One region of the Longicatena sp. genome, then DNA from elsewhere that is predicted to be linked to it. Evidence: predicted binding sites of a transcription regulator. Region 1 holds the regulator's gene; the other holds the start of a gene.
What was found. Region 1 encodes Rex, which represses fermentation and respiration genes when NADH is low (regulators of the CRP and FNR family bind a similar motif). Its sites were predicted from a motif close to GTGAANNNNTTCAC; they were not measured.
Positions count from the first base shown of each region.

Region 1 (15,805 bases):
GGCTGTTTCCAATTCTTCTTTGACACAGGCATGCTCATTTTCAAACGTCGTCTGTGCTAAATAACCGATTGTCAGATTGTTTTCCTTATGGATATCCCCTTTATCCAACGGTTCTACTTCGGCAATGGCTTTTAATAAGGTGGTTTTACCACATCCGTTTCTTCCCACAATCGCGATTTTTTCAGTATTGCGGATTTCAAATTGAATATCCTCAAATACCGTATTCGCCCCAAAATATTTACTTCCTTTATGAATTTGATACTTCATCTTGTTTCACCCGCCTTATCTGGTGGTGTTGTCGGCATTGATTCCCTCGGCAAAAGCGCGCGCTGTTTCCTTAATAATCGCATTCTTCTGTTTTTTCCACAGCGCTGCATCTTCTTTATTTGATATATAGACAAAGTCAATTTCTAATCCCTGCATGCCATTGGCATTCACAAAATCAGCATTTTGTTCTTGACTTGTTTCTGAGTATTTCCCTGCCAGTGTTGCTCTTCCACCACTTTCTCTTAAATATAAATTCGTATCATATATCGTTTTACCATCTGCCCCTTCGGCCAATAACCCGGTAACGATACCGGCATCGGAACCAGTATACATCGGTGACAGTGGCATTTTTAAGTTCTTATGTACACCATAGGTCAAATTCCTGGCAAGTGTCTTGCTGGAATAATAACTATGCGCTATTTCAAAGCCGCGAATCGTATCGTTGGCATAATTGCTGAAGCGTAAGAACAAATAATATTTTGCATGCTGCTTATAACCTTTTGCTAAACGGCCATCACTGCCATAGGCTTTCCCTTTTTCATCTTTACTTGCCTTTGTAATGGCAACACGCAATCCATATTTTTCTTCTAATTCCTTTTTCATTAAAACCGCTGTTTTATACATTTCATCATTTTCATTTAACCCATTGACCTTTGAGCCTTCATCCGGCAACCACGTTAAATCCGTATTCATTCCAAACGGATCAATCAACACATCAATATCCCCTTTGCGCGGCGTCTGTGAAGTTACTTGTAAGAAAAGATAGTTTTTATCCAGGGTGATCTGATAATCCTTTAACAGCTGCGTATCTGCAATTAAGGAAACTTTATTGACCTTTCCTTTACGCTGTGCCGTATAAAATGCATTTTCCTTTAAAGGCTGTTGAAAAATCACACGCTTTTTTACTAGATTATCAATGATGGAAACCTCATAATATCCTTCCGGTATTTCATCTAATAAGATCTTTTGATCAACTGTATTTTCCATTGTCATCGAAATTGTCTTTCCATCACAAATGTTTTTTAATTCAACGGTTTTCCCACTCAACGTATCTTTATTTTCCGGTGAATATTTCTTTTCATACAAATCCAAAGATTCTCCATAATACAAATAATCCGAAACGCTAATCGTTTCTTTACTTGTCTTATGCAATGCTTTGATCGTCTGTTCCTCATTCAATCCACACACCGTGAATTTCTTTACTTCTTGATGATTGGAAGGCAGAAACATGCCAATTAAAAGATACACGATCAACGCAATTAAAACAAGCAGTGGAGCCACTACCTTCCAGCGCACTTTATATCTTCTCTGTCTTGGTACATATGCCATGTCTTCTACCTCCTCACAATTTTTACTATGTTTTACGATATTTTATTTTTACCATAAGCTAGCTTTTAATAAGAAATATCGTCTCCATGCTATGCATTTTCATAAGCATGAAAAAGTCATTACGTCATCGTTTCTAAAATGCAATATCCTTAATATGCTTTGGCTGTTGATCTTTTTTCGGCGGATAGCTCATATGATTCACGGATACTTCTGCATCCAACAAATCTTTAGGCCGCTTTGGTATTGGCAGCATTGTATCTTCAAATGGGACATACTGAATCGGAAAAATGCTTTCCTTTGGATATACGACCGGATGGAAGAAAGAATTAAAGCACCATGTCAGATCAAAACCGATCATTGGGCTGTCTTGATTTTGCTTACCATACTTACGCGCATTTCGCACATAGCGTTTCTTTAATGGCAATGGATTGATATGTAGATTTTCCAATGCGGCAATCAAGAGCATCAAGATTCCATTGCGGCAGCGACACACAAAATCTTTTACATGATTCTCACTCACATAGTCAATGATGAAAACATCGATAAAAATGCCATCACTGTCTTTGCATTTGTTTTTTAATAACGCATTGTATTCTTCACAATACGTATGTTTTAAACGAATCTTCATCGCCGGAATCAACACATTGTATTCCTTATGTGTTTCAAAGCTTTGTACGATGTACTTCTTAGGATCCAGATCCTTAACGGCTTCTAACAGTTTCAGATAATCCTCATACAGCATACCGATATCCGCATCATCATCCCAAGGAATAAAGCCTTTATGACGTACAGCACCTAAGCAGCTGCCACCTGTCAGCCAGTATTGGACTTTGTGCTTGCGGCATACAACATCTATATCTTTCAGCATCTCTAACAATTTCAGCTGTAAATCACGCACGGTAATCGTCGTTCCATCTTCTCTTGTTTTCAATATGTATTCTTCCATAAAATCACCGTATCTATTATAGAAGATATTTGTTTTTATCACAATCATTTTATGGAAATATCACAATTTCGCAAGAATGTCTTCAGAAACGATTGCGAAAACAATGAAAATTTAAACAAATATCCTACTTTTTATCTTTTCCTTATGCAGGTGGCTCTACAACATTTGCTGTCAAAAAAAAACACACTGTACTTAAACAGTATGTTTTATAAGCATTTCAAGAAATTGTACGACCCCATCTTCCTTTGCCTCTTTACAATGATAACGAGCAGCATTTTTTATTTGCGTACAGGCATTTGCTACAGCAACACTGTTAGGGAAACAGGAAAACATGGAAAGATCATTTTCGCTGTCGCCAAATACTAAAACTTCCTCTTTTGTGAAACCGTGTTGAGCAACATAGATTTGTAAAGCTGTCCCTTTCGATACTAGCGGCGAAGTGATTTCCAAATTATCCCATCCGGAAGTTGTTACCTTTACCTCTTGCAAGGTGGATAGTCGTGTTTGTAAGCGTTGGCGGTTTTCTTCATCCTTTTCCAAAAGTTCTATTTTTAAAATGGTTTTAGGTAAGTCTGTTTCCGTAATCGTCTTAAAACAAGACATCACCGGTGTGGTATCCGTGAAACTTTGCAAATAGTGTTTTTGAAAGGAAGGCCGATCCTCTTCTTCTAAAGAATAAATATGGGTCTCATCATAACAACCGATTGCGATAGGTTCTTTTTGCAGCATCTGAAGAATCATCTTTGCGCTTTGTTTTTTTATCGCAGTCGTATGAAGAATCTGCCCTTTTGCGTTTACCTGCATTGCGCCGTTTAATAACAACATATCCAAAGCCAGCAAGTGTTGATTTCGCAAACTTAACACATCCGGATAACTGCGCCCACTGCATAGCACGATTGAAACTCCTTGTTGTTGTAGTTTCTGTAAGGTATGTACGCTGCGCAATGATAATGTATTGTCCATGCTCAATGTGCCATCAATATCACAGGCAATCAAACGAAAGGGAAACACTTATAGATCTTCCCCGTTGCTGGCAATGACACTTCGATACCAGTCATAGCTATCTTTCTTGATACGACGCTTACTGCCATTTCCATAATCATCCTGATCCACGTAAATAAATCCATAGCGCTTGCTCATTTCTGAGGATGAACAGCTAATAATATCAATAGGTCCCCATGGATAATAACCAATCACATCTACCCCGTCCATGATAGCTTCCTTCACATTGCGAATATGCTCACGTAAATAAGCGATACGGCGTTCATCGTGAATCTTTCCATCACTGCTGATTTCATCATACGTGCCAAAACCATTCTCTGCGATGATGATTGGTTTTTGATAACGATCATAATAGTAATTTAATACGGTTCTTAATCCAAGAGGATCAATGCCCCAGCCCCATTCACTTGCATCAATATAAGGATTTACGATGGCCCCATCATCATTAATATCTTGTTTGTCATTGCTTTCTTTTGATGATACACATGTATAATAATAGGATAACGCAAGAAAATCAGCCGGATGCTCTTTTAATACTTGCTCATCCTCTTCACGGATATCTAAATGAATGTTATGCTCTTTAAAATAGCGCAGCATATAGCCCGGATATTCTCCCCTTAGCAATAAATCGGTAAAGAAATATTCTCTTTGATTGCGCTGCATGTTCGCAAAAACATCCTCTGGTTTGCATGTTAATGGTTCACTCAATCCATCATATACCATCATCCCTACCTGAAAGTCTGGATTGATCTGATGGGCAAGCTTAGTGACAAGCGCACTTGCTGTGCATTCATGATGAATGGCCTGGTATTTTGCTTCCATAAGGTTTTCTACTGTATCACTGGGAATACCGAGATGATTAAAAGATTCATGATGTATCAGATTGATCTGATTCACTACGATCCAATATTTTACCTTATCTTTATACCGACGCATAACGGTTTCACAATAGTTCACAAAGAAAGTGATCGTCTTACGATTATACCAGCCCTGATAGTGTGTTGCCAAATGCAGTGGCATCTCATAGTGCGATAAAGTGATGAGGGGCTCCATGCCGTTTTTTATGATTTCATCCAGCAATGCATCATAAAAGCGTAAACCTTCTTCATTCGGTTGAGAATCATCTCCATTAGGGAAGATACGTGACCAGCTAATAGAAGTGCGAAATGTTTTCAATCCCATCCCTGCTAAAAGCTTTAGATCTTCCTTATAAGTATGATAGAAATCAATCCCATAGCGTTTAGGATAATATCCTTCTTTATCCTGTAAAGCGAAATCAATATCGTTTCTGCTCGTTTCTTTATTTGATTTCTTTTTCAAATCACCAGCATCTTGTACTTTTAAGATATCCGCAACGCTCCATCCTTTCCCACCTTCTAGAAATGCTCCTTCTGCCTGATTTGCCGCAATGGCGCCTCCCCATAAAAAAGCTTTCGGAAATCCTGTTTTTACTTGTTTCATTTCAATTCTCCTTGTCACATATTGTTCATACTATGTTCATGTTGAAGCAAAGGGACGATTGTATGCGTCCCTTTCTTTACAAATCTTCTCCATTTGTCATTATGACATGTTGATACCAATAGAAAGAATCTTTACGCAGTCGTTTCCCACTGCCATGTCCACGATCATCCAAATCGACATAAATGTATCCATAGCGTTTACTCATTTCCCCTTGCGAACAACTGATGATGTCAATAGGTCCCCAAGATGCATAGCCAAACACCTGTACGCCATCCTTAATGGCTTCTTTCATCGCCGCAATATGTGTCTGTAAATAGGCGATACGATAAGGATCATGAATCTTTCCATCTACGACCTCATCTAATGCACCCAGTCCATTTTCAGCGATAAAAATTGGTATTTGATAACGATCCCAATACAAATTTAATGAGTTGCGAAATCCTAATGGATCCACTGCCCAGCCCCAGATAGATTTTTCTAAGTAGGGGTTCTCTTTGGGATGGGTAGGATCTTTGGCCTTTGTGATGCGGGTAAAGTAATACGAAAATGATAGAAAATCTGCGGTATTCTCTTTTAACAGCTGTTCTTCCTCTTCTTTGATCATCACATGGATATCATGATCGTAAAAATAGCGCAACGCATAACCCGGATATTCTCCGCGTAATAAGACATCGGAATAAAAGTATAAACTCATCTGCATCTGCTGGGTGTTGGCAAAGACATCCTCTGGTTTACAGCTTGCCGGATATAAGGCATCATCCCCCAACATCATTCCAATCTGCAAGGAAGGATCAAGGGCGTGGGCAAGTTGTGTGGCTTTAGCACATGCCACAAACTGATGGTGCGTTGCCTGATATTTAGCACTTTCCCAATCTTCATAACCATCCTGCACCATTCCCAAACTGGCAAACTCTCCCCAGCTCTGTAAAGAGTTGATCTGGTTCAATAGGATCCAATAGTGTACTTTATTATGATAACGTTCAAATAGCACGTTACAATATTTCACAAAGAAATCAATCATTTCAGGGGCATACCAGCCCTTATACTTGGTAATCAGATGAATAGGCATTTCATAATGTGAAACCGTCATGATTGGTTCTATACCATTTTTCAGCATCTCATCCAGCAAATCATCATAAAACTTTAAACCTTCTTCATTTGGCTGTTCTTCATCTCCTTGTGGAAAGATGCGTGTCCAGTTAAAGGATGTTCGAAAACAGGTAAACCCCATTTCTTTCATCAATGCCAGATCTTCTTTATACGTATGATAAAAGTCAATGCCATGCCGGCGTGGATAATAGCCTTTGGTATCCGCTAATGCTTCTTCTATCTGTTTGGCAGTATGAGCAAATCCGACTACCTTATGGCGATCATACTGCTCTGGAAGGATTTCAATATCCGCCATAGAGGGTCCTTTCCCATCAATGTTCCAAGCACCTTCTGCTTGATTGGCCGCAATGGCACCACCCCATAAAAAGTCTTTCGGAAATCCTGTAATTTTACGTTTCATCTTATTTCTCCAACTTACGATACAGACGAATCATGCTTTGTACCAGATTTACTTCACTGTTGATAGTCATCAGCGTATCCTGTGCATGGGTGAATAATAAGGTTGTCTGCAGCTCTTCCTCATTGATTGAGCTTTGTATCATATCCGTTTGAATAACATGTGCTTTCGTGATTTCTTTCTTTGCCTGCATGATCTTGTCTTTTACTTCTTCTTCACTTTTATCATCTAACAGATCATTGATTGCTTCATTGAGCAAATTCCGACAATCCCCGGCATGCAGAATAATCTGCATCGCAGCACTATTTAATTGTTCAATCGTTGTTTTATCCATAATAAATCTTCCTTCTTATGCATTGTTTGTTTCCTGTCTTGCGTTTTTACGTGCTGCTAATTTTGCTTTTTGTGCTTCATCCTCTGCTTCTTTCTGTACACATTGCTTATCGTATACCTTAAAGAATGGATAATAGATGATCCAAGATAAGACGAAAATAAATAAGGTAAAGATCAATCCAACCATACCTCCTACAGCATAGGAACAAATAGGTCCAGGCAAATACCAGAAGGAGAATAAAGTCGTTACTTTAGGCAATAAATCAAAATATAAGGCAAACCAGGTCAAGGCCGGTGCTAGTAAACCAATGATCCACATCGGTACCATCAGAATCGGGTTAAAGGCGATTGGTGCACCAAATACCAATGGTTCATTGATGTTACATAAGTTTGGTACCAGACTGGCTTTTCCGATGACCTTACACTTTTTCGATTTTGCCATAAACAACATCATAAGACCTAAAGCCAAGGTACAGCCGCCTCCACCAAGCGTAAAATAATAAGATACTCCATCCGCATTGATAACACTGGCAGCATTTCCGGCTGCTACCGCTGCCTGATTCGCCGCAATTCCTTGCAGGATCAATGCCGACTCAATCGGATAAATGACCCAGGTAGAAATACCAAACGTGTATAAGAAGGTATATCCAACAAAGTATAAGACTACAAAACCAAGGAAACTGTCACCGGCTTTTAAGATTGGTGAGAATAATGTATAAATGCAATCAAAGATACTGATATGGAGCTGGAAAGTAAAGAGCCAGCCAACAAATAAAATCATCAGTATCGGAATTAATGTATCAAACCATACGGTGATAAAATCTGGAATAGCGCTGTCTTCCTTAAAGAAGGAATGAGTAGAAAAAGCATTCATCACAAAACCGACAAACAAGCCGGCAATCAATGCTGCAATCATACCGCCATTTCCTAAAGTAGAACTTTGAAACAAAATATTTCCTGCCTCATCAAAGGTTGGAGATACTAACATCAAAAAGAATCCGATACCAGCCAATCCTGCTTCTTTTTTCGTTTTATTATGGCGTTTCTTTTCCATCAGCAGATATGGTACTAAATATGCTAAGTATAAGGATAATAAGCCCAGGGAAAAAGTAGAAAGTGGGCTAAAATCCGGAAATCCTTCAATCAAGCCGCCAAAAGCGGTCAATACGGTCGTAAATGAACCAATAAAAATCATAGGCATCGCAGTCAGGATAGCCTCCTGGACAGAGGCAATCCACGGATTTCTTGCGAGCTTATTCATTCTCGGTGCGAATTTATCTGTCATCCAATCCATGAATTTTTTCATATGTTTTCTCCTCGTGATTCTATTTCTTAATCACCTTTTACAAAATAACCGCTTGCTTAATTTAACATGCTATGGCAATCTTATCCAATGTATATAGTTCATCAGGGAATTATTTCTAACGTATCTGCTCATAAACATTCCTACGATACCATCGTTTATTAAGCAAGCATTCTACCATTAACGTTCATGCGTTTTCTCATCTTTTAGAAAAGGTAAAGCAAAATCAAGAACGGCATCGCCATCCAATTCCCCATATGCATCTTTGGGGATAATCTGAACAGGAACACCAAATGGATCTGCAATATCCTCTAAATCATGCAGCATGTAGCTAAGATGTGGTCCTACCAACAATAGATCAATATCTTCAATATAATCCTCTACAACAGAGTCACTTCTAGCTTTTACGCCAATTTCAATATTGCGAGCTTTCGCTGCCTGGCGAATGTTTTTGGCCATGAAACCGCTGCTCGCACCGGTGCCACAAACTAATAAAATGTTCTTCATGATCTTCTCCTTTATAATTATGAATGATTTTTATCTGGATTGGTGTTATGATATAAGAGAGATGTATCAAAGTATTCCCGTACTTGTCTGAAGTCATATTCAGCGACGATATATCTCTTTTTCATATTTGCCAATCACATAACTGTCCTCCTTTCCTTATCACACCCTCAGTATAGCGAACACAGTATAACAAGACAAATCAGAAAAGTTCCGTGCAGTAGGAACTTTTTTAATTTGAGCAAAGATTACTTATACTTTATACTTATCGTGTACATATATAATGATGAAGAGTATCTGGGGGCCTTGCATAGGAGAGTGAATAGACATATGAAGGATAATATCTCAATCTTGTTAGACTATCTCTGGCACCATTATGAACATTGGGTAGCTGCCGGTGAGCTATCTTCACTGCTTCATGTTTCCACACGTCAGATACGTAAATATGTCAGTTCACTAAATGAGAATGAAACAAGTCCTTTAGTAATATCATCAAATAAAGGGTATCGATTAAACAGTGCTCAGCAATATTTAGCTTATCGGGAAAAAGGAAGTCAAAATGTGGAAACCCCGCAAACACGGCAAAATCTGATCATTCAAAAACTTATTTCTTCACAAGATGGTATTGATCTATTTGATCTAGCGGATGAATTATTTGTAAGTGAGTCTACGATTGAAAATGATATTCGCAGTATCCGTAAGATTGTTTCTAGCTGTAATGTAACCATACGCAGAGATCATGATTTGTTATATTTAGAAGGCAGTGAAAAAGATAAACGGCGATTAATGAGCCGCTTAATTTCCAGTGATACGTATGATAATTTTGTCTTAAAAGATGAAGTGCGTTTATTGACTTATCATTATCATTTTTGGGATTTCCGTAAAAATCTTGCCGATATTTTTTCACGCAATAATGTATTTGCGAATGATTATACACTAAATAATACGGCATTGCATCTTATTGTCATGATTGATCGTATCCGTAATGCCTGTGAGTTAAATGATCAAGTCGATTTCACACCGTTTCTTGATTCACAACAATATCTTGTGGCACAGGAAATAAAACAGTATATTGAGAAAAACTATCAAATCCATATGAATGATGCTGAAGTTTATAATTTGACGCTTATTATCTCGAACAATACAACGATGATTGATTATTCTTTTATTAATGGCTCTAATATTTCATCTTTTATTGAACAGAAATATATTGATATCGCCCATGCCGTGATTCACAATGTTGAAGAGCGCTATTTACTGGATGCCTTTGATGAAGAATTTATTGCGAAATTCACCATCCATGTTAAGAATCTGTTTAATCGTGTTGCACATAACTATTATGCCAAAAATCCATTGACCGCTAAGATCAAGGCAACGTATCCCTTGATTTATGATATTGCCGTTTATATTGCCCAACAGTTTAAAGAAAATTATGATGTAGTGTTGAATGAGGATGAAATTACCTTTATTTCTTTTCACATCGGCAGTTACTTTGAAAACAATGTGCAATCAAAAAACAAGTTAACGATTCTCTTTTTATATGCCGATTATTACAGCATTCATCAACATACCTTAGAGAAGATCAGCCGTCATTTTGAAGATAAGATAACGATAAAATATGCCGTTTCTATGCCTTCCTATCAGCCCAACATGCTGCATGCAGATTTGATTATTTCAACAGTAGAGGCAAGATTTCCTCAGCCATATGTGTTAATTCATCCATTTCTTACAAATAAAGATATGGCCTTATTGGAAACTACCATTTCTAAGATGTTATCCGAAAAAAACAAACAGAAGCTGAAAGATTTTCTATTTGATTTATTTGATCCTCGCTTATTTTATACGGATGTTCACTTAGATCGTACCCAGCTCATTCAAAAGCTTTGTAACGATGCGATTGCACTGGATTATGCCGAAGCTTCCTTTACACAGGATGTCTTTGCTCGTGAGCATATGTCAAGCACCGCCTTTGAGGACGCTGCCGTTCCTCATTCACTTGGTGATAACGCTAAAAAAAGCTTTATAAGTGTCGTCCTTTGTCCAGATGGTATGCAATGGGGAGTGCATGAGGTGCATATTGTCACCTTACTAGGCGTACATGATGACAGCAGACAAATATTTGCCCAGATCTTTGATCAGTTGATTGAGATTCTTAGTGAACCGGCTTTTTTAAAAGATCTCATCAACTGTCAAGATTATCAAACATTCATTCGCAAGTTAACTGCTTATATGAATGAGGTCAGTGAATAGAAAAAGCAGTTGCTATTCTAACAATCGTTTGTTACCCTTGTGTTATCGCTTTTCTGATGTCATACTATATCTATATAATTGATAAAGGAGTTATCTTATGAACATCTATGAATTTTGGAAAGCCGTCCTAAAACAGGATGAGCAGGAAATCAGAAACTATTTTCATCAGGATGCGAGGATTTGTTGGCATTGTACCAATGAACTATTTACGCTTGATGAATATATTATTGCGAATTGCGAATATCCGGGAGATTGGGATGGGGTCGTAGAAAGAGTAGAGTTACTTGATGATTTGATCATTAGTGTTACACTTGTTTATCCAAAAGATCAAACTGCTTCCTATCATGTTGTTTCCTTTCTGAAGCTACAACAGGATAAAATTATTTCTTTGGATGAATATTGGGCAGATGATGGCAGTGCGCCGCAATGGCGATTGGACAAGCATATCGGAAAGCCTATCAAAGAATAATTTTTAAAGAAATTGGATAAACGTATTGGTAACGCGAAGAAAGGATACCTTTAAAAAGCTGGACTAACCTATTAAAAAACTCATGAAAGAATAACTTTTGACAAATTGGGCTAACATATTGGAAACCCCATGAAAGAATCACCTTTTAAAAAGGAAAGGCACAAAACCCCAAACAGATAAAAAGCAGCTACAGGAAGGATGCAACCTTCATTCGTTAGATTTTAAGTCTAACTTTTGGAGGTCACATTAGAAATCATTCCATGCAAGCTGCTCTTTTTATGATTTATTTTATAGGCTCATTGTCTTTGTTTAAAAGTTCGCTTAGATTCTTTGGCAATTGTTCAATGAAGGATGCCAATGGCACGATTGGTTGAGGTACACCTGGTGAAAGTAATTCTTTATCCATCCAAACAACATCCAACCACTTGTCAAATTTATAGCCGGTATGAGGAAATCTAGCCACTAATTGAAATCCTAACCGCTCATGCATACGCTCACTTTTCGGATTGGGAGAAGTGATACAGGCATATGCATGATGTACCTGCTGTTTCTTTAATAAAATAAATAATACTTTATACAGCATACTGCCAATACCTTTTCCATGAACATCCTTATTGACATATACGCTTAATTCCACATCCCATTGATAAGCCGCACGCTCCTTATAACGATGCGCATAAGCATAGCCTAAAATATTTCCTTCCTCTTCATAGACCAGATATGGATATACCTGTTGTATCACTTCCATACGTTGTTCAAATTCCGTAAGGGAAGGCACTTCATATTCAAAAGTTGCACTATCATGCAATACATATTCAGCATAAATTGCTAATATGCTTGCGGCATCCTGTTTTGTTGCTAAACGTATCATATTCTGTTCCTTTCTTACCCCTTTGTATCATCTATTGTAAAAGAAGACCTTCACATACCCTGTGAAAGTCTATTCTACGATTAGAAAATCAAATTTCTTGGTGTACGTGGGAATGGCTCAACATCACGAATATTCTGCATGCCTGTTAAATACATCAGCATACGGTCAAAGCCTAAGCCAAAGCCGGCATGTTTACAACCGCCATAACGACGCAAGTCCATATACCATTGTAAGCTGTCAGTTTCCATACCCATTTCTTTCATACGCGCTTCTAGCACATCATAACGCTCTTCACGCTGACTTCCGCCAACCAATTCGCCAACGCCTGGCACTAACAAATCACATGCCGCAACCGTCTTATTATCTTCATTGACACGCATATAGAAGGCTTTGATATCCTTTGGATAATCAATCAAGAAGACCGGGCCATTGACTACTTTCTCACATAAGTAGCGTTCATGCTCACTCTGCAGATCCATGCCCCATTCGATTTTGTTATTTTCAAACTTCACATCGGCTTTCTTTAAAAGCTCAATCGCCTCCGTATAAGTCATACGCTTAAATTCACTGTTACGTACCTTGGTGATACGTTCAATGCATTCCTTATCAATCATGCTGTTAAAGAATTTCATTTCTTCCGGTGCATTTTCCAAGACATAATCAATACAATATTTCACCATATCTTCAATAAGATCCATATCATCCTCTAAGTCCGCAAAGGCAATTTCCGGTTCAATCATCCAGAATTCACTGGCATGACGTGTCGTATTTGAGTTTTCGGCACGGAAAGTTGGTCCAAAGGTATACACATCTCGAAAAGCCATCGCAAAGGATTCTACATGCAATTGTCCGGATACCGTTAAAGAAGCGTGTTTCCCAAAGAAATCTTCTTCATACTTTTGATCTTCACGTGTGGTAACTGTAAAGGTTTCTCCCGCACCTTCTGCATCATTGCCGGTAATGACTGGCGTATGTACATAGACAAAGCCCTGGTTCTGGAAGAACTCATGGATGGCCATGGACAATACAGAACGCAGACGGAAAATGGCATAGAAGGAATTCGCACGAGGACGCAAGTGTGGTATCTCACGCATATACTCAAAGCTGTGACGTTTCTTCTGCAATGGATAATCACGATCACAATCACCTTCCAAAACAGCCTCTGTTACTACAATTTCAAATGGCTGTTTACCATCTGGTGTTAATTTTAATTTCCCGGTTACGGTAATAGCTGCGCCGGTAGGATATTTCTCTACTTCCGCGAAGTTTTTCAATTCCTGCATATAAACTAATTGTGCATTGCGGAAATACGTACCATCATTTAATTCGATAAAGCCTAATTTACCGCTGCAGCGATTTGTACGTATCCAACCTTGCAGCTGTACATATTCCAAGCTGTCTAGTTCTACATGAGATGCGCTTAATACGATTTCATATAGTTCGCGAATGGTCATAAATTCAAACATTTCATTTCCTCCTTTTATTCATTAAGGGAACAAAAAAAACGTTCCCTTTCAGGAACGTAAGTTAGTTACGCGGTGCCATCCTGATTCCTGTCAGAAATACCTCTGCTGACAGACATCTTGCTTATCGGATCTTAACGCCATCCTTTCGCGGAATCGTCTACTCTATTCTCCGATTCAACTCCACAGGTGTTCTCCGCTTGCTCGTATGCCTCCGGCTTCCACCATCCCGGATTCGCTATGCATCGTTAGCAGGCATCGTCCTGTTTCAACGTTCTACATTTAAACTGTTTGTTTCAAAAACAAGTTCCTGTATAGATGATACCACATCTACGCTCTTTAATACAACCCCTTTTGGAATTTGTATATGCACATGGGTAAAATCGACCAAACCTGTGATGCCACAGGCAATTAAACGATCTACCGTCTGCTGAATATTTTCACTGATGGCTAAGATGGCGATACGGCAGCCATCCGGAATGCGTTGTTCCAGCTCACTGATATCATATACCGGAATACCGAAACGCACACCCTGGCGATCAGGATTAATATCAAATGCACAGGCAATCTCACCTACAACATAATCCCATTTATTATACTTCATCAAAGCGCGGCCCATATTACCTGCCCCCACCAAAATGATCTTCTCATCGAAATCCATGCCAAGCTGCTGGTTGAATATTTCAATCAGTTTATTGACATCATAACCATACCCTTGTTTCCCCAGATTTCCCAAAAAGGAAAAATCTCGGCGAATCGTCGTTGGTTCAATATTCACAACACTGGCAAGCTCTTTGGACATGATCCTTTCCACTCCTGAGCTTTTCAGTTTCCGCAGTGCTTTCAGATACACCGGATAGCGCTGCAACGTAGCCTTTGGCACATTTTTCTCTGTCATGTTCATCACCTCTGTTAGTATACCACAAATTTTTTTAATTGTGAAGAATTTGTCATTTTGAACTTTTACGGCTTGTACGTACTGTCATACGTATCTCATAGTGCTAATAAAAAGAAGCAAGAAAACTTAGCTTTCCGATATATTATGATGAACAATGCAAGCCTTGCTGCTTATGCATGTCTAACAATAAAGCAAGCAAATGTGGCTGATATGGGATGAAGATTCCCTGTTTGCACATCAGATGCACAGTTTCTAAATCTGCCCAACAAACACCACTGACCTCCTCCTTTTGCAATGTCAGATCTGCTAATCCTCCGGCATAATCAATGGTAAAGAAATCTACTAAGGAATGTTGTCCATAGCTGCGCAAAACCGGCTTACGTTGTTGAAAATCCATATAAATGCCTAATTCTTCCTGCAACTCGCGCTGTGCACATTGCCGGGCATTTTCTCCACTAACAGCACTTCCGCCTATGCCAAAATCCCAATAGCCGGGAAAGCTTTCTTTTTGATCTGAACGTTTTTGTAACAACAGACGACCATCTTTACCAAGAATCAACAGATGAATGACCAAATGGTAATCTCCTATTGCCATCGCATCTCCACGCTTTACCCTGCGTCCAGTACAAATGCCATCTTGTGTATAGATATCCCAGTATTCCATGATTCTTTCCTCCTAACCTTCTGTGATTGCTTTATTGGCTGCGTGATTGATTATGCGCTTGCTCATCACGTGCTTTTCATGTTTTTAATTATATCTTTTTATTCTTTAAATCATTGATCAAGTGCTTTACAAATGCTTACCCGGTACATTCTCCTTTTTCATCATTCACATTCTTTCGCAAGCCTTGTCACGATGGTTTGTATCCGCTCATCATCCAACTGTTTCAAGGTATCCTTAAAGAAAGCCGGATAGGCATCATAGCTTTGATAGTCATCGATCGGTATCCAAACCGCCTCCTCTAAAGGTGTTTTAAGAAATGGCTTTTTTAAATCCTCTTCATGCACAGGTTCTACCAGATAATAAAAGGATACCTCATGATTATTGCCAAGATCTTCTACATCAAAAAAATTCTCATGGATGCATACCAGTCGTTTAACACGAATAGATAAGCCTATTTCTTCCTTTGTTTCCCTGATGATTGCCTCTTCTGCAGTTTCCTGAAACATGATGGCACCTCCCAGTGAATACATAACTTCTT
Region 1 is NZ_CEVYEL010000012.1:45,060-60,864, forward strand. It holds gene AC1VS3_RS04230 (ABC-F family ATP-binding cassette domain-containing protein) at 1-267, opposite strand, end outside; gene AC1VS3_RS04235 (N-acetylmuramoyl-L-alanine amidase) at 283-1,596, opposite strand; gene AC1VS3_RS04240 (LicD family protein) at 1,730-2,542, opposite strand; gene AC1VS3_RS04245 (Cof-type HAD-IIB family hydrolase) at 2,735-3,553, opposite strand; gene AC1VS3_RS04250 (glycoside hydrolase family 1 protein) at 3,554-5,005, opposite strand; gene AC1VS3_RS04255 (glycoside hydrolase family 1 protein) at 5,082-6,515, opposite strand; gene AC1VS3_RS04260 (PTS lactose/cellobiose transporter subunit IIA) at 6,517-6,846, opposite strand; gene AC1VS3_RS04265 (PTS sugar transporter subunit IIC) at 6,862-8,151, opposite strand; gene AC1VS3_RS04270 (PTS sugar transporter subunit IIB) at 8,329-8,655, opposite strand; gene AC1VS3_RS04275 (BglG family transcription antiterminator) at 8,983-10,902, shown strand; gene AC1VS3_RS04280 (hypothetical protein) at 11,000-11,371, shown strand; gene AC1VS3_RS04285 (GNAT family N-acetyltransferase) at 11,655-12,242, opposite strand; gene asnS (asparagine--tRNA ligase) at 12,323-13,708, opposite strand; gene AC1VS3_RS04295 (redox-sensing transcriptional repressor Rex) at 13,974-14,603, opposite strand; gene AC1VS3_RS04300 (NUDIX hydrolase) at 14,746-15,267, opposite strand; gene AC1VS3_RS04305 (NUDIX hydrolase) at 15,429-15,805, opposite strand, start outside.

Region 2 (15,805 bases), on a different contig from region 1:
CATCGCCAAAGGCAAAACAGAAACAGATACCGACAGTTAATAAAAAGCGCAAGGTCTTATTTACACCGAGAATGGCCAAGGTGATATAAATACCACATGCTAAAGCAAAATAAATCGAGAAATGGGCCAGTTTACGTATATTGGAATTCCAGTCACTGCCATATGGCGAATGCATAATGACATAATACTTTATTTTTTCCGAAAGCTGCATTCCCTTCTCAGAAGATTCTAGCCTTGTCTTTACTTCTTGTTTGATTTTTTCCGTAACGATTTCACTTCGTAAATTTGATTGCGCACCATTCTCCGCTGACAGCTTGTAAATACTAAACATAACCGAACCGCTGATGCCCAAAAATAACAATGCGCAGAAAATACGAATACCCATATGCTTTTTCTTTTTCATAAAGTTCATCACCTTTGCCCTATTTTAAAACAAATTCATAAGTGTGACAACCATTAATTCCACACTTCACAAAATCTTAAGAAAGCCTTCACATAATGGTTATCTTTTTTACTTGTTTGGTTATATTATCGGGTATAAAATTTATTCTTTATTCTATGAAATTCATTGGAATCATGATATATTAGAAGAAGAGAAAGAAGAGGAATGGCTATGGATAACAGAGATTTATTTCGTCAGTTTCATATAGATGCAAGCCTTTTTTATGATGCCATCGTAAACAGTACAGATGATTACATCTATTTAGTTGACATGCAAAGCGATATATCTCTGATATCTGAAAACATGTATCTTGATTTTGATTTGCCCGGGCGTTTAGTAAAAGGACTGGTTCCTATCTGGGGTGATCTTATTGTCGATAAAGATCGTAAACGTTATGATGAATCCATTGCCCGTATGCTAAATGGAGATACTGATGAGCATAATGTAGAATATCAAATACGTAATCGCAAAGGTGAATTGATCTGGATCGTATGCCGTGGTTTATTAAAGCGTGATCAGGATGGGGCACCGTTACTGTTTGCCGGGATGATCACCCGTTTAGAGAACAAAGGAAGAATTGACCATATCACCGGTCTTTTAACTCAGAAAAGCTGTATTGATCATTTAGCCATTCTGTTGGAAAGTGGAAAACATGGCAGTATGATGTTACTGGGTCTTGATGACTTCTCACATATTAATACCTTACAAAATCATGTATTTGGCGATATCGTTTTACGTCAGTTTGCTCAGGATATTCAAAGTTTACTGCCCTATGATGCGCAGATTTATCGTTATGATGGTGATCAATTTGCTATTGTTTATGATGAAGCCGATGAAAAGAAAACCGATGAGCTTTATCAAAAACTACACGCTTACAGCAACCATCCGCATCAAAGCGATGCCGGTTCCTATTATTGCACCGTTTCAGCAGGAGTCGTTATGATTCCTGAAAATGGCAATGACTATTTAGACTTAATTAAATATGCCGTCAGTGCGTTAGAAGCCAGTAAACAGAAAGGGAAAAATACATGTACCTTTTTCAATGATGATTTAATTAAACAGAAACTGCACCAGATTGCCATCAATGAAGAATTACATCATAATGTGTTACACCAGATGCGTAATTTTTATGTAGTATATCAGCCATTGCTTCATACGAAGACCATGAAGATACAAGGCAGTGAAGCTTTAATGCGTTGGAAAAGTGAAAAATTCGGCGATATTTCACCTATTGAATTTATCCCTGTTTTAGAATCCAGCGGCTTGATCATCCAAGCTGGAAAATGGATTCTGGAGCAAGCGATTGCCACTTGCAAAGAGTGGAGCAATCTTATAAAAGATTTTGTCATGAATGTTAACGTATCGTACTTACAAATATTAGAAGATGATTTCGTAGAAACCATTCGCAGCTTATTAGCAAAATATGAATTAGCTCCGGAACATATCGTTATAGAATTGACTGAAAGCTATTTTGTCACCGATATGGGGCCAATACGGGAATGCTTCTCCACTTTAAGAAAAATGCATATCCGTATCGCCATGGATGACTTTGGTTCTGGTTATTCTTCCTTAGGAATGTTGACACAGGCACCTGCCGATATTGTTAAAATTGATCGTTCCTTTATCAATGCCATTCATACCAATCCGTTTAATCTCTCTTTTATCAATGCTGTCATCTCTTTATGTCACAGCATTGACATTGAAGTTACCGTAGAAGGGGTAGAAGAAAAGAACGAGTTGGATACCGTCTGTACGCTGCAAGCCGATACCATTCAAGGATTCTATGTCTCTAAACCAATTTCGAAAGCAGCCTTTCACAAACAATATATCACAGCCAAACAGTAAAAAAGCTGCATTGCACTGTAAATAAAAACAGAAATGCAGCTTTTGCTTATAATATTTTAGAACGATGCTTCAATTGCGCTATAAACTCATCTTTTTTTACCGGTGAGATAAGTATTTCTTCCTGCTCATGCGCTTCATTCACATAAGTGATATCCAAGCGATCATTTGACAAAGCCACGGAGGAATAAGATGCCTGTGTTTCTTCAATACTTGTAATCGCAAAATAATGTATTTTCTTATGACAAAAGCAGGCACTTTTGATTTCTAAATAATCTTCCTGAAATGCATACCATGTATCAAAGGTTGCCCACAGTAATAAGAAATCTATACAAAAAACAGCCAGTAACTCTATGGCATCCAGAGCGATATCCTTTTGATGTATCACCAAGCGCAGCATCATAAATGTACAAAATGCCATAAAGATCAACGCCGCTATCCAAAACGCACCTATCTTTGACTTTACTTTCATAAATATCTACCTCTTTTATAACCTATTATACGTGATTCTATTAAAAAAGAAAAGCCTTACAACCAAGAGAAAAAAGAAAGAAAGGGATGCACATGCCAGCTCTTAAAACCATCGCGAAAAAGCCTAAATGCTTGATAATCCTATCAGTTTTTTGCATATGCCTGCTGCTTATGTTTCTATATCAAAATAACAAGACACCAAAACTTGTTTATCCGACTGAATACCAGAATATCTTAGAACATATGGAAACAGAGGATATAAAACAATATAAGAAAGACAAGGAACGATTAAAAAGCTTAATACAACAGACACAAAAAGACATTGCGCATTGTCATCAAGTAAAAAAGAAACTATCTACACTTGAAGATCAAAGCAAGGAAGCCGAGCGTGCCATGTATGATGCGATGGATAAAGCTTTATATGTAGGAAAATTCATCTGTAAAGTTAATACTTGTCAGGGAAATCCTGATGATCCAAATTATAATGCTTTCCTTAATGCTACAAATCATCTGGTTGCTATGAAGAAACAGCTGGCAGATGCCAAAACAGCCTTAGCTAAGGCAAAAGAAGAAGCAGAGCAGCTGACACATTATAAACAATTACTACGTCATATGGAAAAGACGCTAACTCAATTGCAGAAGAAAACCAGATAAGCAATGGCATAAGCCGATGTAATACAAAGGAAAACTAGCGCGGTTTTCCTTTTTTGATGTACGCTATTTGCTAAATGAGCTTAGACTGCCATAGTACTCCTACTTAAGATAACAGCAAAGCATTTTTCTGATTAAAAGCTTACAATATGAATGATAAACTGTATCTTAAATGAAAAAGGCTAGTTGATTATGAACTGCATACATTGAAAAAAGGAGCAGATTGCTCTACTCCTTCACCTATAAGATCTTATTTTGTTTTTTCGATGATTTCAATAAAGCTGTCTGCTTTTAAGCTAGCTCCACCAATCAATGCACCATCGATATCTGGGCAAGCCATATATTCAACGATGTTGTTAGGTTTTACAGATCCACCGTACTGTACACGTACATTTTCCGCAGCTTCATCACCATACATGACACGAACCTGATCACGTACGATAGCGCAGCAGTTCTGTGCATCTTCTTTTGTAGCAGATTTGCCAGTACCGATTGCCCAGATTGGTTCATAAGCGATAACCATGTTACCAACACATTTTGGACATAAGTTAGCCAAAGAACCACTCAACTGTTCACGGATAACTTTTTCCGTTTCACCAGCATCATACTGTGCTTCTGTTTCACCAATGCAAAGAATTGGTGTGATACCTGCATCAATTAAGCGTTTTGCTTTTTTGTTTACGGTTTCATCAGTATCCCCAAACATCTGACGACGTTCAGAGTGACCGATGATACAGTGTGTAACGCCAACTTCCTGCAGCATAGGTACAGAAACTTCACCTGTGAAAGCACCTGTATCTTCAAAATGGCAGTTTTCAGCAGCTACGATTAAGTTTTTAGCACCTGCAACAGCTGTAGCTAATGCAGTATAAGGAGCGCCGATACCATAGGTAGCGTTGTCACTTGCCGCAACACCATCTACAGCTTCCATGAATTCTTTTGTTTCCTTCATGGTTTTATTCATTTTCCAGTTTCCGACAATAATTGGTTTTCTCATGATTTATTTTCTCCTCTAATGTTTTTTATTTATCACTGATAACAGCGATACCTGGCAGTTCTTTACCTTCCATATATTCCAAAGAAGCTCCGCCACCGGTAGAAATATGAGAGAATTTTTCAGCGAATCCTAACTGGATTGCCGCTGCTGCAGAATCTCCGCCACCGATAACTGTTGTAGCTCCTGGTAATTCAGAAATTGCTGTACATACTTCCAAAGTACCCTTAGCAAATGGTTTCATTTCAAATACACCCATAGGTCCGTTCCATACAACAGTCTTAGCACCAGCTAATTCATTCTTGTACAGTTCAATAGATTTAGGTCCGATATCTAAGCCCATGTAATCTGCAGGGATGTTGTCATTGTCAGCAACAACTGTGTTTGCATCTTCTGCAAATGCATCAGCACATACATGATCAACTGGCAGGATCAATTTACCTTCAGCCTTAGCTAAATATTCTTTTGCCAATTCCAGCTTATCTTCTTCTACTAAAGATTTTCCAACATTGTAACCCTGTGCTTTCAGGAATGTATAAGCCATACCGCCACCGATCAGAACTTTGTCTGCTTTCTTCAGCAGGTTGTCAACAACAGCAATCTTATCAGATACTTTAGCACCACCGATGATTGCAACGAATGGACGTTCTGGAGTGTCAACAGCAGCACCCAGCATCTTTACTTCTTTTTCTACTAAGAAACCTAATGCGTTAGGTAAAATAGATGCAATACCAGCAGTAGAAGCATGTGCACGGTGTACGCTACCAAATGCATCTTCTACAAACAAATCACCTAAGCTAGCCCAGTATTTAGCCAATTCAGGATCATTTTTGCTTTCGCCTTTTTCATAACGAGTATTCTGAACAACAACGATTTCTCCATCGTTCAATGCTGCAACAGCATCTTCCAGTTCTTTTCCTCTTGTTACTGGTACGAAAGTAACTTTAGTATCAACCAGTTCACTTAAACGATCAGCTACACAACGCAAATCGTTTTTTGCTTTGTCTTCTTCTGTTTTTACTTTACCTAAGTGTGACATCAAGATAACTTTTGCATTGTTTTCAATCAGGTATTTAATTGTAGGTAACGCCTGAATGATACGGTTGTCATTTGTAATTTTTCCATCTTTTCTTGGAACGTTGAAGTCGCATCTTACGATAACGCGTTTTCCAGCAACATCTAAATCTTTTACAGTTCTCTTTGCCATTGTAAAATCCTCCTTATGTAACGGTCTTATTATACCACTAAGAGCCTTATTCGTAAACGTATTTTGCGAATTTGCGAATAAAATCACAATTTCTTAACAAGAGAAGATAACGCCGGTAAATTCTGAAAAATAACCACATAAATAGTATTTTTGTTAACGCTTTTATAGTATAATATGGATATCAAACATTCATAGCAAAAAATTATGGTTATAAAAAAGAGGGATGTATATGGATGAGTATAAACATAAAAAAGAGGAATTGATGAATCTGCTGGTACAGCATAGCAATGCGGATATGGATGATGAGTTTCAGCTGGCAAATGAGCTTCTGACATTAGGGGAAGCGCATAAAGATACCCATGCCATCGCCTTTGCCCACACCTTTCTAGCCGATTACCATCTGATGATTCGTGAACATGAAGCATGTCTGAAACATCTGCATATTGCATTAAACCTGGGAGAAGAATATCATTACACTGATTTATTACTACGCAACTACACCATTGCCGGTTTGTATTATAATTCTCATTTTGATGAAGTAAATGCTATTCAAAACTTATTAAATGCCTATAACTTAGCGGAGAATGAAAAAGATCTGCATCAAAAAATGGTAGTTTTAAACAATATTGCCACGATGTTTTTTCAAAAGGAAGATTATCAGGAAGCTCTGTATTATATTAAGATGGCATATCAAACCTTCTTGGATAAGAAAGCTACCATTATGACACATGCCGATCTGTTGGTTATCTTAAATCTGATACAGTTAGAAATCTTTAACGAACATTTAGATAAAGCCATAAAACGTTATCAAGAATATGCGGCGAAACTAGTATCCTTTAAAGCTTCGCCATTGTCGACACATGTCATTCGTTTATGTGAATTGTACCTTGCCAATGCCAGCAAACGTGTCGATAGCGTCAAACGAATTGCTGATTATTTCAGTGAAAGCAATCTTCATAAACATAAAAACCGGACCTATTATTTCACCTTCTACTGCGATATCTTTGCCATCCTCCTACAAATCAAAGATCAGGAACGAGCAGAAAAATATTTACAGTATATGGGAGAAATGTGTCTGGAGGATGATGTCGAACAACAGTTGCAATTGCATCGTAATTGGATTCGCTATGCGGAGTGTTTCCATTTAGAAAATGTCTTAATTAATTCCTATAAGCAATATTATATGTTACAAAAATTGGTTGAGGATATGACAAATAAGACAAAGTCAGAAAGTATGAAAGAAAAGATTAAAATGAACCAGATCATGAAAGAGCGTGATCGTTTCCGGAATGAGAAAAATCAGTTAGAGGCGCAGATAAAAATTGATGGTCTCACCCGACTGTTTAATCGTTCTTATTTTAATTCCCTGGTCTGTGCGATGCATAAAAACCCGCATGTATCAACAATTGGTATCGTGGTAGCCGATGTGGATTATTTTAAAGAATTCAATGATTATTATGGTCATCATATGGGGGATAAACTGTTACAAAACGTTGCCCGCTGTATGGATGAAAACGGCGATTCGCGTTTCTTTGCTGCACGTTTTGGCGGTGATGAATTTATCACCTTATGCGTAAATATCACAAAGGAAGATATCTGTGAATACCTCGATCATATCTATGAAGAACTTGATCAAATCGGCATGGAGCACAAGATGAATAAAGCTGCTGAAAAAGCGACAATTTCCTGTGGCTTTACGATCTTTCAAAATGATGATCTATTCCGTTATGAAGATGCCCTTACCATGGCTGATGCTGCATTATATAAAGCAAAGGCTGCCGGTAAGAATCAATATAAGCAGTATTAAAAGCTCTTTAGAGCTTTTTTATTTGATGTCATTTGCATTAAAATAAATAGCAACGAAATCATCGCGTTTTATATTTTTAAGATGTATTGATGTTACCGTAGGATGTTATAAACATCCTGAGGATCGTATAAACAATACGTATAGGGTAGTTCTTCTTCACTGACAACTCCCCATTTTGCCCATGCAAAATCAACACCGGCAGCTTTCGCACAAAGGGCATCGTTGATAGAATCGCCAATGAATAGTAATTCTTGCGCAGTCAAATTTGTTTGTTCCATAATGTAATATAAAACATCCGGTGCCGGTTTTGTATGCTTTACCACATCCTGCGTACCAATACTAGAAAAGGCTGAAAAGATATCTGCATCAAACATAGATTGCAATTCTAAAAAAGCCGTTGTATTTCGCGAAGTGGCTATTCCTAATGCAATCCCATCGTCCAGCAGTTGTCGTAAAAGTTCTTGGATACCTTCAAAGATATGCGTATGTGAAGAAAAATCTCCACACTTTCCAAAGCATAGTTCTTCAAATTGCCGTTTACAGCTTTTCGGTATCTGTAAATAGGCTAGGTTTTCCTCATCACTCATATAATAACAAGGAATAAAAAACGCGTAAGGCTGCTTCTTACGTTGAGGAAACATGGAGCTATATCCCTTTTGTATCATCGCAATCATAGCGGAAGAATCAAGTAACGTGCCATCACAATCAAAGACAATCATTTTATACATGTTATCACCTCATAAATAAGAGTGGCAGTATTGCTGTAACGCCTTCACAACGCGGCATTCATCCTCACCACAAATTTCAAATAGGATTTCTTCATCTTTATGAATACTAAGTTCCATTATTTCTACCATTCTTTTCGCATTCGCACATCGATTTTGGCAATATAGTTTTATATCACTTTGATACATTCTGGCAAATTGTGCTAATGCTGAAGCCGGCCTGGCATGAATGCCCATCATCTTTTTTACTTTATATGTTAATTTCTGCATAGTTTCTCCTAATCTTATCGCTTTGATAAAAAAGATGCTGATATGATTATTGAAACACTTCTTTCACATCAGCATCCTTTGTATAATTATAACTTAATCATCATGTGTATTAAAGTAACCTGCTTCAGGTAATGGCCCAATCGTCTTAATATTGATACCATAGTCATAGGCAAGCCGCGCTGCTAAAATTTCTACTACCGGCGCATATTGTAAGAATACAAATGGTGTTTTTAAAGGTTCAAAAGCCAAATCACATGGATGTTTGCTGTCATTGCCAATTACGAAGGCATCGCCTACTTTGTCACGGACATAACGAATCAAACCTTTGGTAATATTTTCATTGTGGCCATCATCGAAAATGATGACTGCATGACGATTTGTATACCCCATGGTAGGTCCATGCATACCATCATCCATATCATAACCAACACACAAGAATCTTCTGGCAATCTCCAAAACCTTTAAAGCGCCTTCCAATGCTGTACCATATAATGTACCGGCACCATAGATAACAAATCCATCCTTATTCATCAGTTTCCATTTATTCCGATCAAACCATTCCATCGTTTTGTCACAGATTTCATGATGCATATCAGCCGCTTTTTGAGCATCTTCCAGATATTTTGCATACTCTGTTTCACTTAATGCCTGGCGCTTTAAGCCGATTTCCATGGCAATGATCATATGCGTAAATACAGACATACAGTAACCGATCGTTCGACAGCCAAATTCCTCATTATCTGTTTCCATCAGAACATGGCAGCCACTCTCTTTTGCCAAAGGTGTTTCGGCACTTTCTGTAATTGCTACTGTCGCATAACCAAGTTCTTTCATTTTACGCTGTGCGATATTTACCAAAGTAGAAGTACCACTTTGCGATGTGAAGATGTATAAACCATTTGGATTAAATACCCGTTTGGCTAAAAAGATGTTGGGCAATATTGCTGTAGAGGCAATGCCACTTGCGGTTTCCACAAACTCCTTAGAAGTTTGACAGGATGTATGGCTGGTTCCAGAGCCGATTAAGATAATTTCATTTATGGTGGATAAGCGATCACCTAAATAATCAAACATATCTTTTGTTAATGCTTTCCTTTCCTCTAAAACTTTACGTACGGGATTAGGAACACGACGAATTGTATCAATAAGATTCATTAGCTACTCCTCCTTTTGCTATTTCAGCACAATATTTTTAAAAGATACCAATATATTTTCCGACGATGCCAAGCACCATAATGATGGCAATTAATGTTGTCGGTTTGATGTTCTTGTTTAAGAGCTTAAAACAAGCAAGGGTCAATAACAGTGGCAATAAACAAGGGAAAATGGTATCAATCATTTCCTGTATCTTTAATTCACTGCCATTCATGGTAAATACATAACCGATCTGTACGGAAACCATTGTCGCTGTCATTGCTCCTACGGTCATAAGTCCGACAATGCTGGCAGCTTTGGTGATAAAGCTCATGATACCACTTTCTTCAGCCTGCAACATAAATTTAGACCCCATCTTAAAGCCGACATAAGGCAATAAGATACGACATGGTTCTGCCAATAGATTAAATAAGACTAAGAATACAATGGGACCCAGAATATTGCCATCCTTGGCAAGACTTAAGCCGATTCCCATGGTAATCACACGCCATGTACTTTGAAAAATAGAATCTCCGATGCCGGCAAATGGTCCCATTAAGGATGTACGCACAGCTGCAATTGAAGCTTTATCAAACTCCTTATCCTTTGCTGCCTGCATTTCCATAGCCGTATTTAGTCCTGTGATGAACCCACCGACGACCGGGTTTGTATTAAAGAGTTCATAATGTCGTTTATAGCCTGCAATACGTTCTTCCTCAGTATCGTACATCTTATTGATGACAGGAATCATGGTCCATAAATATCCCATAGCCTGAAATTTTTCCCATGTATACACTGCATTAATTTGATGTGAACGTCTTGCTACTTTTGCCATTAATTTGCCATCTTCTTCATTCAAACCAAATTTCTCTCTAATCATCGAATAATTCCTCCTCTCCCTCATTTACTGTTGGAGATGTTTCACTTACCGTATGTCGTTTACTGAATTCACCCTCAAAGAATAAAACGATGACAATAATGACACCAAGTAAAGCGATTGACATCAAAGGCATACCACAATATGCTGCCATGATAAATCCTAAGAAGAAATAAACAGCAAGTTTCTTTTGCCACATCATCTTTAACAATAAACCAAAACCGACTGCACCTAACATATTCGCTGCTACCCCCATGCCATCTAATAATGTTTGTGGTAAACTGTCGATAAAAGCACTCATGACATCAGCACCTAAGAAAACAGCAAGTCCACAGATGGTACCATTAAAGATTTCATAGGATATTGAAACTACTGGGAATATTCTTTGCAAAGCTTTCCAATTGCCTTTTTCTACTTGACGTTCCACATATGGTGTAAATAAAGAACGTATACCAATGCCTGGAACAAATAGCATTTGACAAACGATAGATGCCGGTACTGCTAAAGCAATTGCTGTTTCAATACCTTTACCAAGTATAATGGCATAAGCTGCCCCAACAGCTGTTCCATGAATGGAATCCGGTGGCACTGTGCCGCCGATTGCCATAACACCCATAAATACCAATTCCAATGAAGCCCCTACCTGTACTCCTGTTGTAATATCCCCTAAAGCGATACCCATTGCCGTACCGACAACAAGTGGTCGTGTGATCATCGGATTACATAACCAGACATCCAAGAAGTCCAGTAAACAAACAGTAACTCCGACAAGTAGTGCTTGAACGATCATACTTCAACCTCCTCCTCTCGTAAGTATTTATCGATACTGATTCTATGTTCCGTAGGAACCATACGTAATTCTACTTCATCAACTCGTTTGCGCAGTTTCATCAAATCATGTAAATCATCGTTGTCTAAACATACAGCAGCCGCTATCATCTTTCCTCCTTCCTTATTTTTGACTCCACCAATATTCACACGATGAATCTGATCTGTCATACTGACAAGTCGTAAGGTATCCTGAATAGTTCTTGTGATAAGAAAAATCTTGATCTTTGCTGCCTTTGGGTTGTTAAGAAGAGCAGCTGCTTCATCAATCGTCTTAACCGCCAGTTTCACACCAGCCGGTTTTGCCATCTTTAACGCAAGCTTGCTCATCTCATTTGTCGCAGCCTCATCATTGGCGATCAGAATTGCTTCCGGTGCCACTGCTCCAACCCAAGTCACAGCCACCTGTCCATGCAGGAGACGATCATCAATCCGACAAAGTTCTACCATAATTTTTCATCCTCGATTCCTTTATCAATCGCATTATGTACTCTTTGGTAAGTAAACAAAAGCATATTATCCTTTGCATTTTGAATTACCTGTAAAAGCTTTTCTTCGATATCCCCTGTTTCATTCGCCAGAATCAACTCTAAAACAATAGATAATGTCATGCCTGTCAATAGAAATACATTAGGATAAACACAGAGATGCATCAGCTGATTATGAACACTGCCACCATAGATATCACACAGAATGATATATTCATGTGTGTTATCTTCGGCGATTTTTTTCTTCAACAGCTGATAAATATCTTGTGGCGAGTGATAGGTATCTAAACCATAAGCATCCACTCCTTCAATATCACCTACGATCATATTCGCAGCGCTTAGCATACCCTCGGCAAGTGAGCCATGAGAAGCTAATATTAAATTCTGCAATGTTTCTACCTCCCTTCTTGTTTTATGTCCTTCACCTATGATAAGCAAAAAGCGTGCCAACTTTATACAAAGTCACACGCTTATAACATTTCCCCGATGAATAGGAGAGATTTCTTGGTTTAGAAAGTTTCTAAACAAATGCTGAGAAAGGATCATTCAATACTATCCCACAATTCGTTGACACTCTCGTCCACTTCTTTGACACTATCACGCTGAAAGATACATTCATAGATATAGCCGATTTCCGACACCGGTATTTTCACATTGTAATGCTGTTCCACATCATGGAATGCTTTTTTAACAATGCGTATAAATTCCGTTTGTGTTTTTTCAAAAGTTTCTAAATGTTCAAATTTCGTCACATTTTTATTAATAATCAAGCGTTCTATCAAACAGCTGATGTGAATATACAGTCCCAAAATGACACTGCTGCTTAATTTCATATGCAATTCTTTCTGAATTGTCTTAATAATTTTTTCTACACTGTCAATGATTTTATCACTATCTAAAATCGTTAAGTAACTCAACAGATTATCCATTGAGAAATTTTTGATCATATTTTCATTAAAGGTTTCAATCTGATCCGGCCGCATGATACTTTCAAACACGGAATTCGTCTTTTCCACACTTTTCTGTTCGATCATCTCTTCCAAAGAGATGAACGGCACATCAAAGATTTTAGGATCTTTCGTTCCGACTGTAAATAGGACATTATATTTTTCAAAAACCAATGATGTCGTACCGGATTTCACTAATGAATCATAATCATAGGGTATCATGGCGATCGATACGGTCTTAGGTAAAGAATCTTCCATTAGCTTACTGATTTTTTCAGCTGTGCCAATACCCGTTTCGCATACTGCTAAAATAGCATCTTGTTTTTTACGATTTTTTACAAATTCATACCGATATTGATTGCGATGACTCGCTTGCTTTAAGATTTCCTGAATCGGCATCTCTTCCAGTATCATACTGCCAATATCTAACGCTAATTTTGTTGTGACATTGTTGATGATACCAATATCCATACGCTTCATGCCTTCCATTTTTTGATGAATCGCTTCTAAAGACCCCATATCAACCATAACAATTACTTCATTATAATTTTCTTTCCCTTTGATGTATTCACCTAATTTTTTTACCGTATCATTAAAATCACTTTCAATCGGCATATCAATTGCATCAAATATCCGCTGTTTCAATAATTGATTTGCCACTTCTGCTATGCCGCTTGCTATCGCGTAGCCATGGGCAATGATAACAGCAGGTATTGGAGAAGCAACCATCTCACGGTTAAAATAACGGAAAAAGAGAAATAAATCTAAATAACCAAATGGACCCGGGGTAAAACTTAAGGCATCTGAGATGAGCTGCCAGATATCACCTATGACATTGTATTCATTTGTGTATTCATTATGGATACGATTTTGAAGTTCTTCAGCTTCCTTGCGATTCTGTATTTTCAGTTGATTAATTGAAGAAAGGCTTTGCATATAATCGTTTAGAAAATGTACGATCATTGAGATTTCGTTATTTGAAAATTTCTCTAAATCATATTTATGAATAACAATATTCATGATATTGGTCAATAGATGATTGATCATATCCAGCTTTGGAGAATGATAGGTATGCTCAGTAAATAAAGAATCGATATATTGTTCCAATTTCAGACAGCAGCTATCTAAATAAGCATTCAGATCTTTTTCATATGCATGCAACGTATGGAATTTGTGAATCAGATATGCATTAAAATTATATAAGCGACTATCTTTATGGATGCTCAAAAACATATCTTCACTGTGAATCATCGTGCGATCATCGTAATCATACAAGGTGACATCTTTTCCGGTACTTTCTAATAAATCACTTGATAAATCATATATATGCAAAGAGACATCATCCATATCCTTTTGATTTCGTAAGAATGCTTTGGCGACACTTGCGCGAATGACATTTTTCAATTCCCCGATATTTCCTGTAAACGTATGGCGTTCTAATGTACGGAAGACAAGGTCAGACATGGAAATTTTACGTTGAATATGTTTCTCTTCTTCTTGAATTAAAAACTGTAAAAGTTCCCGTTTTTCTTGAAGAGGGCGTTCTGCTAGCGAAGGCACTTTCACAATAAGCGGAATTCTTCTTAATAATGTTTTTAAGAGGACTTCATCCGGCTGTTCCGTGGTGGCAAAAATCAATCGTGCATTTGATACATACCAAGTATCATTATCCCCCACCATATGATATATGCCTTTATCCATAAAAAGAAAGATTTTTTCCTGACATTCCGGCTTTAACCCATGCACTTCATCCATAAACAAGATACCGCCATCCGCTAAAGCCAATAACCCTTGGGTATCTTTTTCCGCACCGGTATAAGACCCCTTCTTATAACCAAAAAGATTGGTCATCAACATCTCCGGATTGTTTGCATATTCACTACAATTCATCGTCATAAAACGGCTGTCTTTAGACAGTATTTCCATCTCAACCCCATATTGGTACATTAACTGTGCAATCAGGCTTTTCCCGGTTCCCGTCGGTCCTTGTAATAAGATGGGAAGACCATGCTCCGGATAGCTAATCGCTGCTTTGCATTGTTCCACCACATAGCTAAGACTATCATTTGCTCCGATTAGGTTATGAAATGCATGCTGCTGTTTTTTTGCTAATATGTTCTTTAAATCTTCAAGCGTTTCATACAACTCCGCTTTCAATATAACGCCAAAGCGGTTTTCTAAACTTTTTCGCCAGAAAAAATATACTGGACGCGTATTCGTTTTAATGACGAGACCCTTTTGTTGAAATTCACTCATATAATGAGAAATCAAATTGCGGCTGCATGCAAATTGCGCACTCAAAAAGGATGAGGTAAGGGGTTCTAATCTTTCTTCCTGCCAATGCAAATCCTTCTCTAATTGCTCGCATTCCACTTGTAAGGTTTCCTGTAATTTCTCCCGAATATCCTTATCATTCATACGTATATTCCTTTCTCCTAACGAAAAGGTTGGTATTAAAAGCACCCCCAATATACATATCACGTATATATCTTTCTTGCATTATACCTCCTCTATATAACATATACAATGAGTTTTTAGATACCTTTTCTAGTAACCTTTACTTTTTCAAAAAAATGAATTACCTTTTCGTATTCATCGTGTGCAAAGCAGAAAGAAAAGACCACTTCTTGCAAACATATTGTTTGCGTCAAAGTGATCTTTTTACCTAATTATCTTACATAGTTGATTATGCCAGAATATAACGTATGGTTATTTGACTTTAGCATCAATCGTATTATCCTTTACGACAACATCGTGTGCGCCGCCTTCTACGATAGATGTAGAAGATACAAGTGTAATTTTTGCTTTTTTCTGTAATTCAGGAATCGTCAAAGCACCGCAATTACACATGGTATGTTTTACCTTGCTTAACGTCAGATCGACATTATCCTTCAATGCTCCCGCATATGGAACATAAGAGTCAACACCTTCTACGAATGAAAGTTTCTTACTTCCTCCCATATCGTAACGCTGCCAGTTACGTGCTCTGGCACTGCCTTCACCCCAATATTCCTTCATATATGTACCATTGATGGTAACCTTCTTTGTCGGTGATTCTTCAAAACGAGAGAAATAACGACCTAACATCACGAAATCTGCTCCCATCGCCAATGCTAAGGTAA
Region 2 is NZ_CEVYEL010000023.1:5,751-21,555, forward strand. It holds gene AC1VS3_RS06665 (VanZ family protein) at 1-403, opposite strand, end outside; gene AC1VS3_RS06670 (putative bifunctional diguanylate cyclase/phosphodiesterase) at 614-2,287, shown strand; gene AC1VS3_RS06675 (PH domain-containing protein) at 2,334-2,756, opposite strand; gene AC1VS3_RS06680 (hypothetical protein) at 2,927-3,409, shown strand; gene tpiA (triose-phosphate isomerase) at 3,657-4,403, opposite strand; gene AC1VS3_RS06690 (phosphoglycerate kinase) at 4,429-5,607, opposite strand; gene AC1VS3_RS06695 (GGDEF domain-containing protein) at 5,837-7,414, shown strand; gene AC1VS3_RS06700 (HAD family hydrolase) at 7,507-8,142, opposite strand; gene AC1VS3_RS06705 (HPr family phosphocarrier protein) at 8,152-8,409, opposite strand; gene AC1VS3_RS06710 (SIS domain-containing protein) at 8,503-9,564, opposite strand; gene AC1VS3_RS06715 (PTS system mannose/fructose/sorbose family transporter subunit IID) at 9,602-10,423, opposite strand; gene AC1VS3_RS06720 (PTS mannose/fructose/sorbose/N-acetylgalactosamine transporter subunit IIC) at 10,416-11,210, opposite strand; gene AC1VS3_RS06725 (PTS sugar transporter subunit IIB) at 11,207-11,698, opposite strand; gene AC1VS3_RS06730 (PTS sugar transporter subunit IIA) at 11,692-12,126, opposite strand; gene AC1VS3_RS06735 (sigma 54-interacting transcriptional regulator) at 12,279-15,101, opposite strand; gene AC1VS3_RS06740 (IMP dehydrogenase) at 15,393-15,805, opposite strand, start outside.
Region 2: the regulator Rex is predicted to act here: its motif matches at 5,681-5,694, upstream of AC1VS3_RS06690 (phosphoglycerate kinase).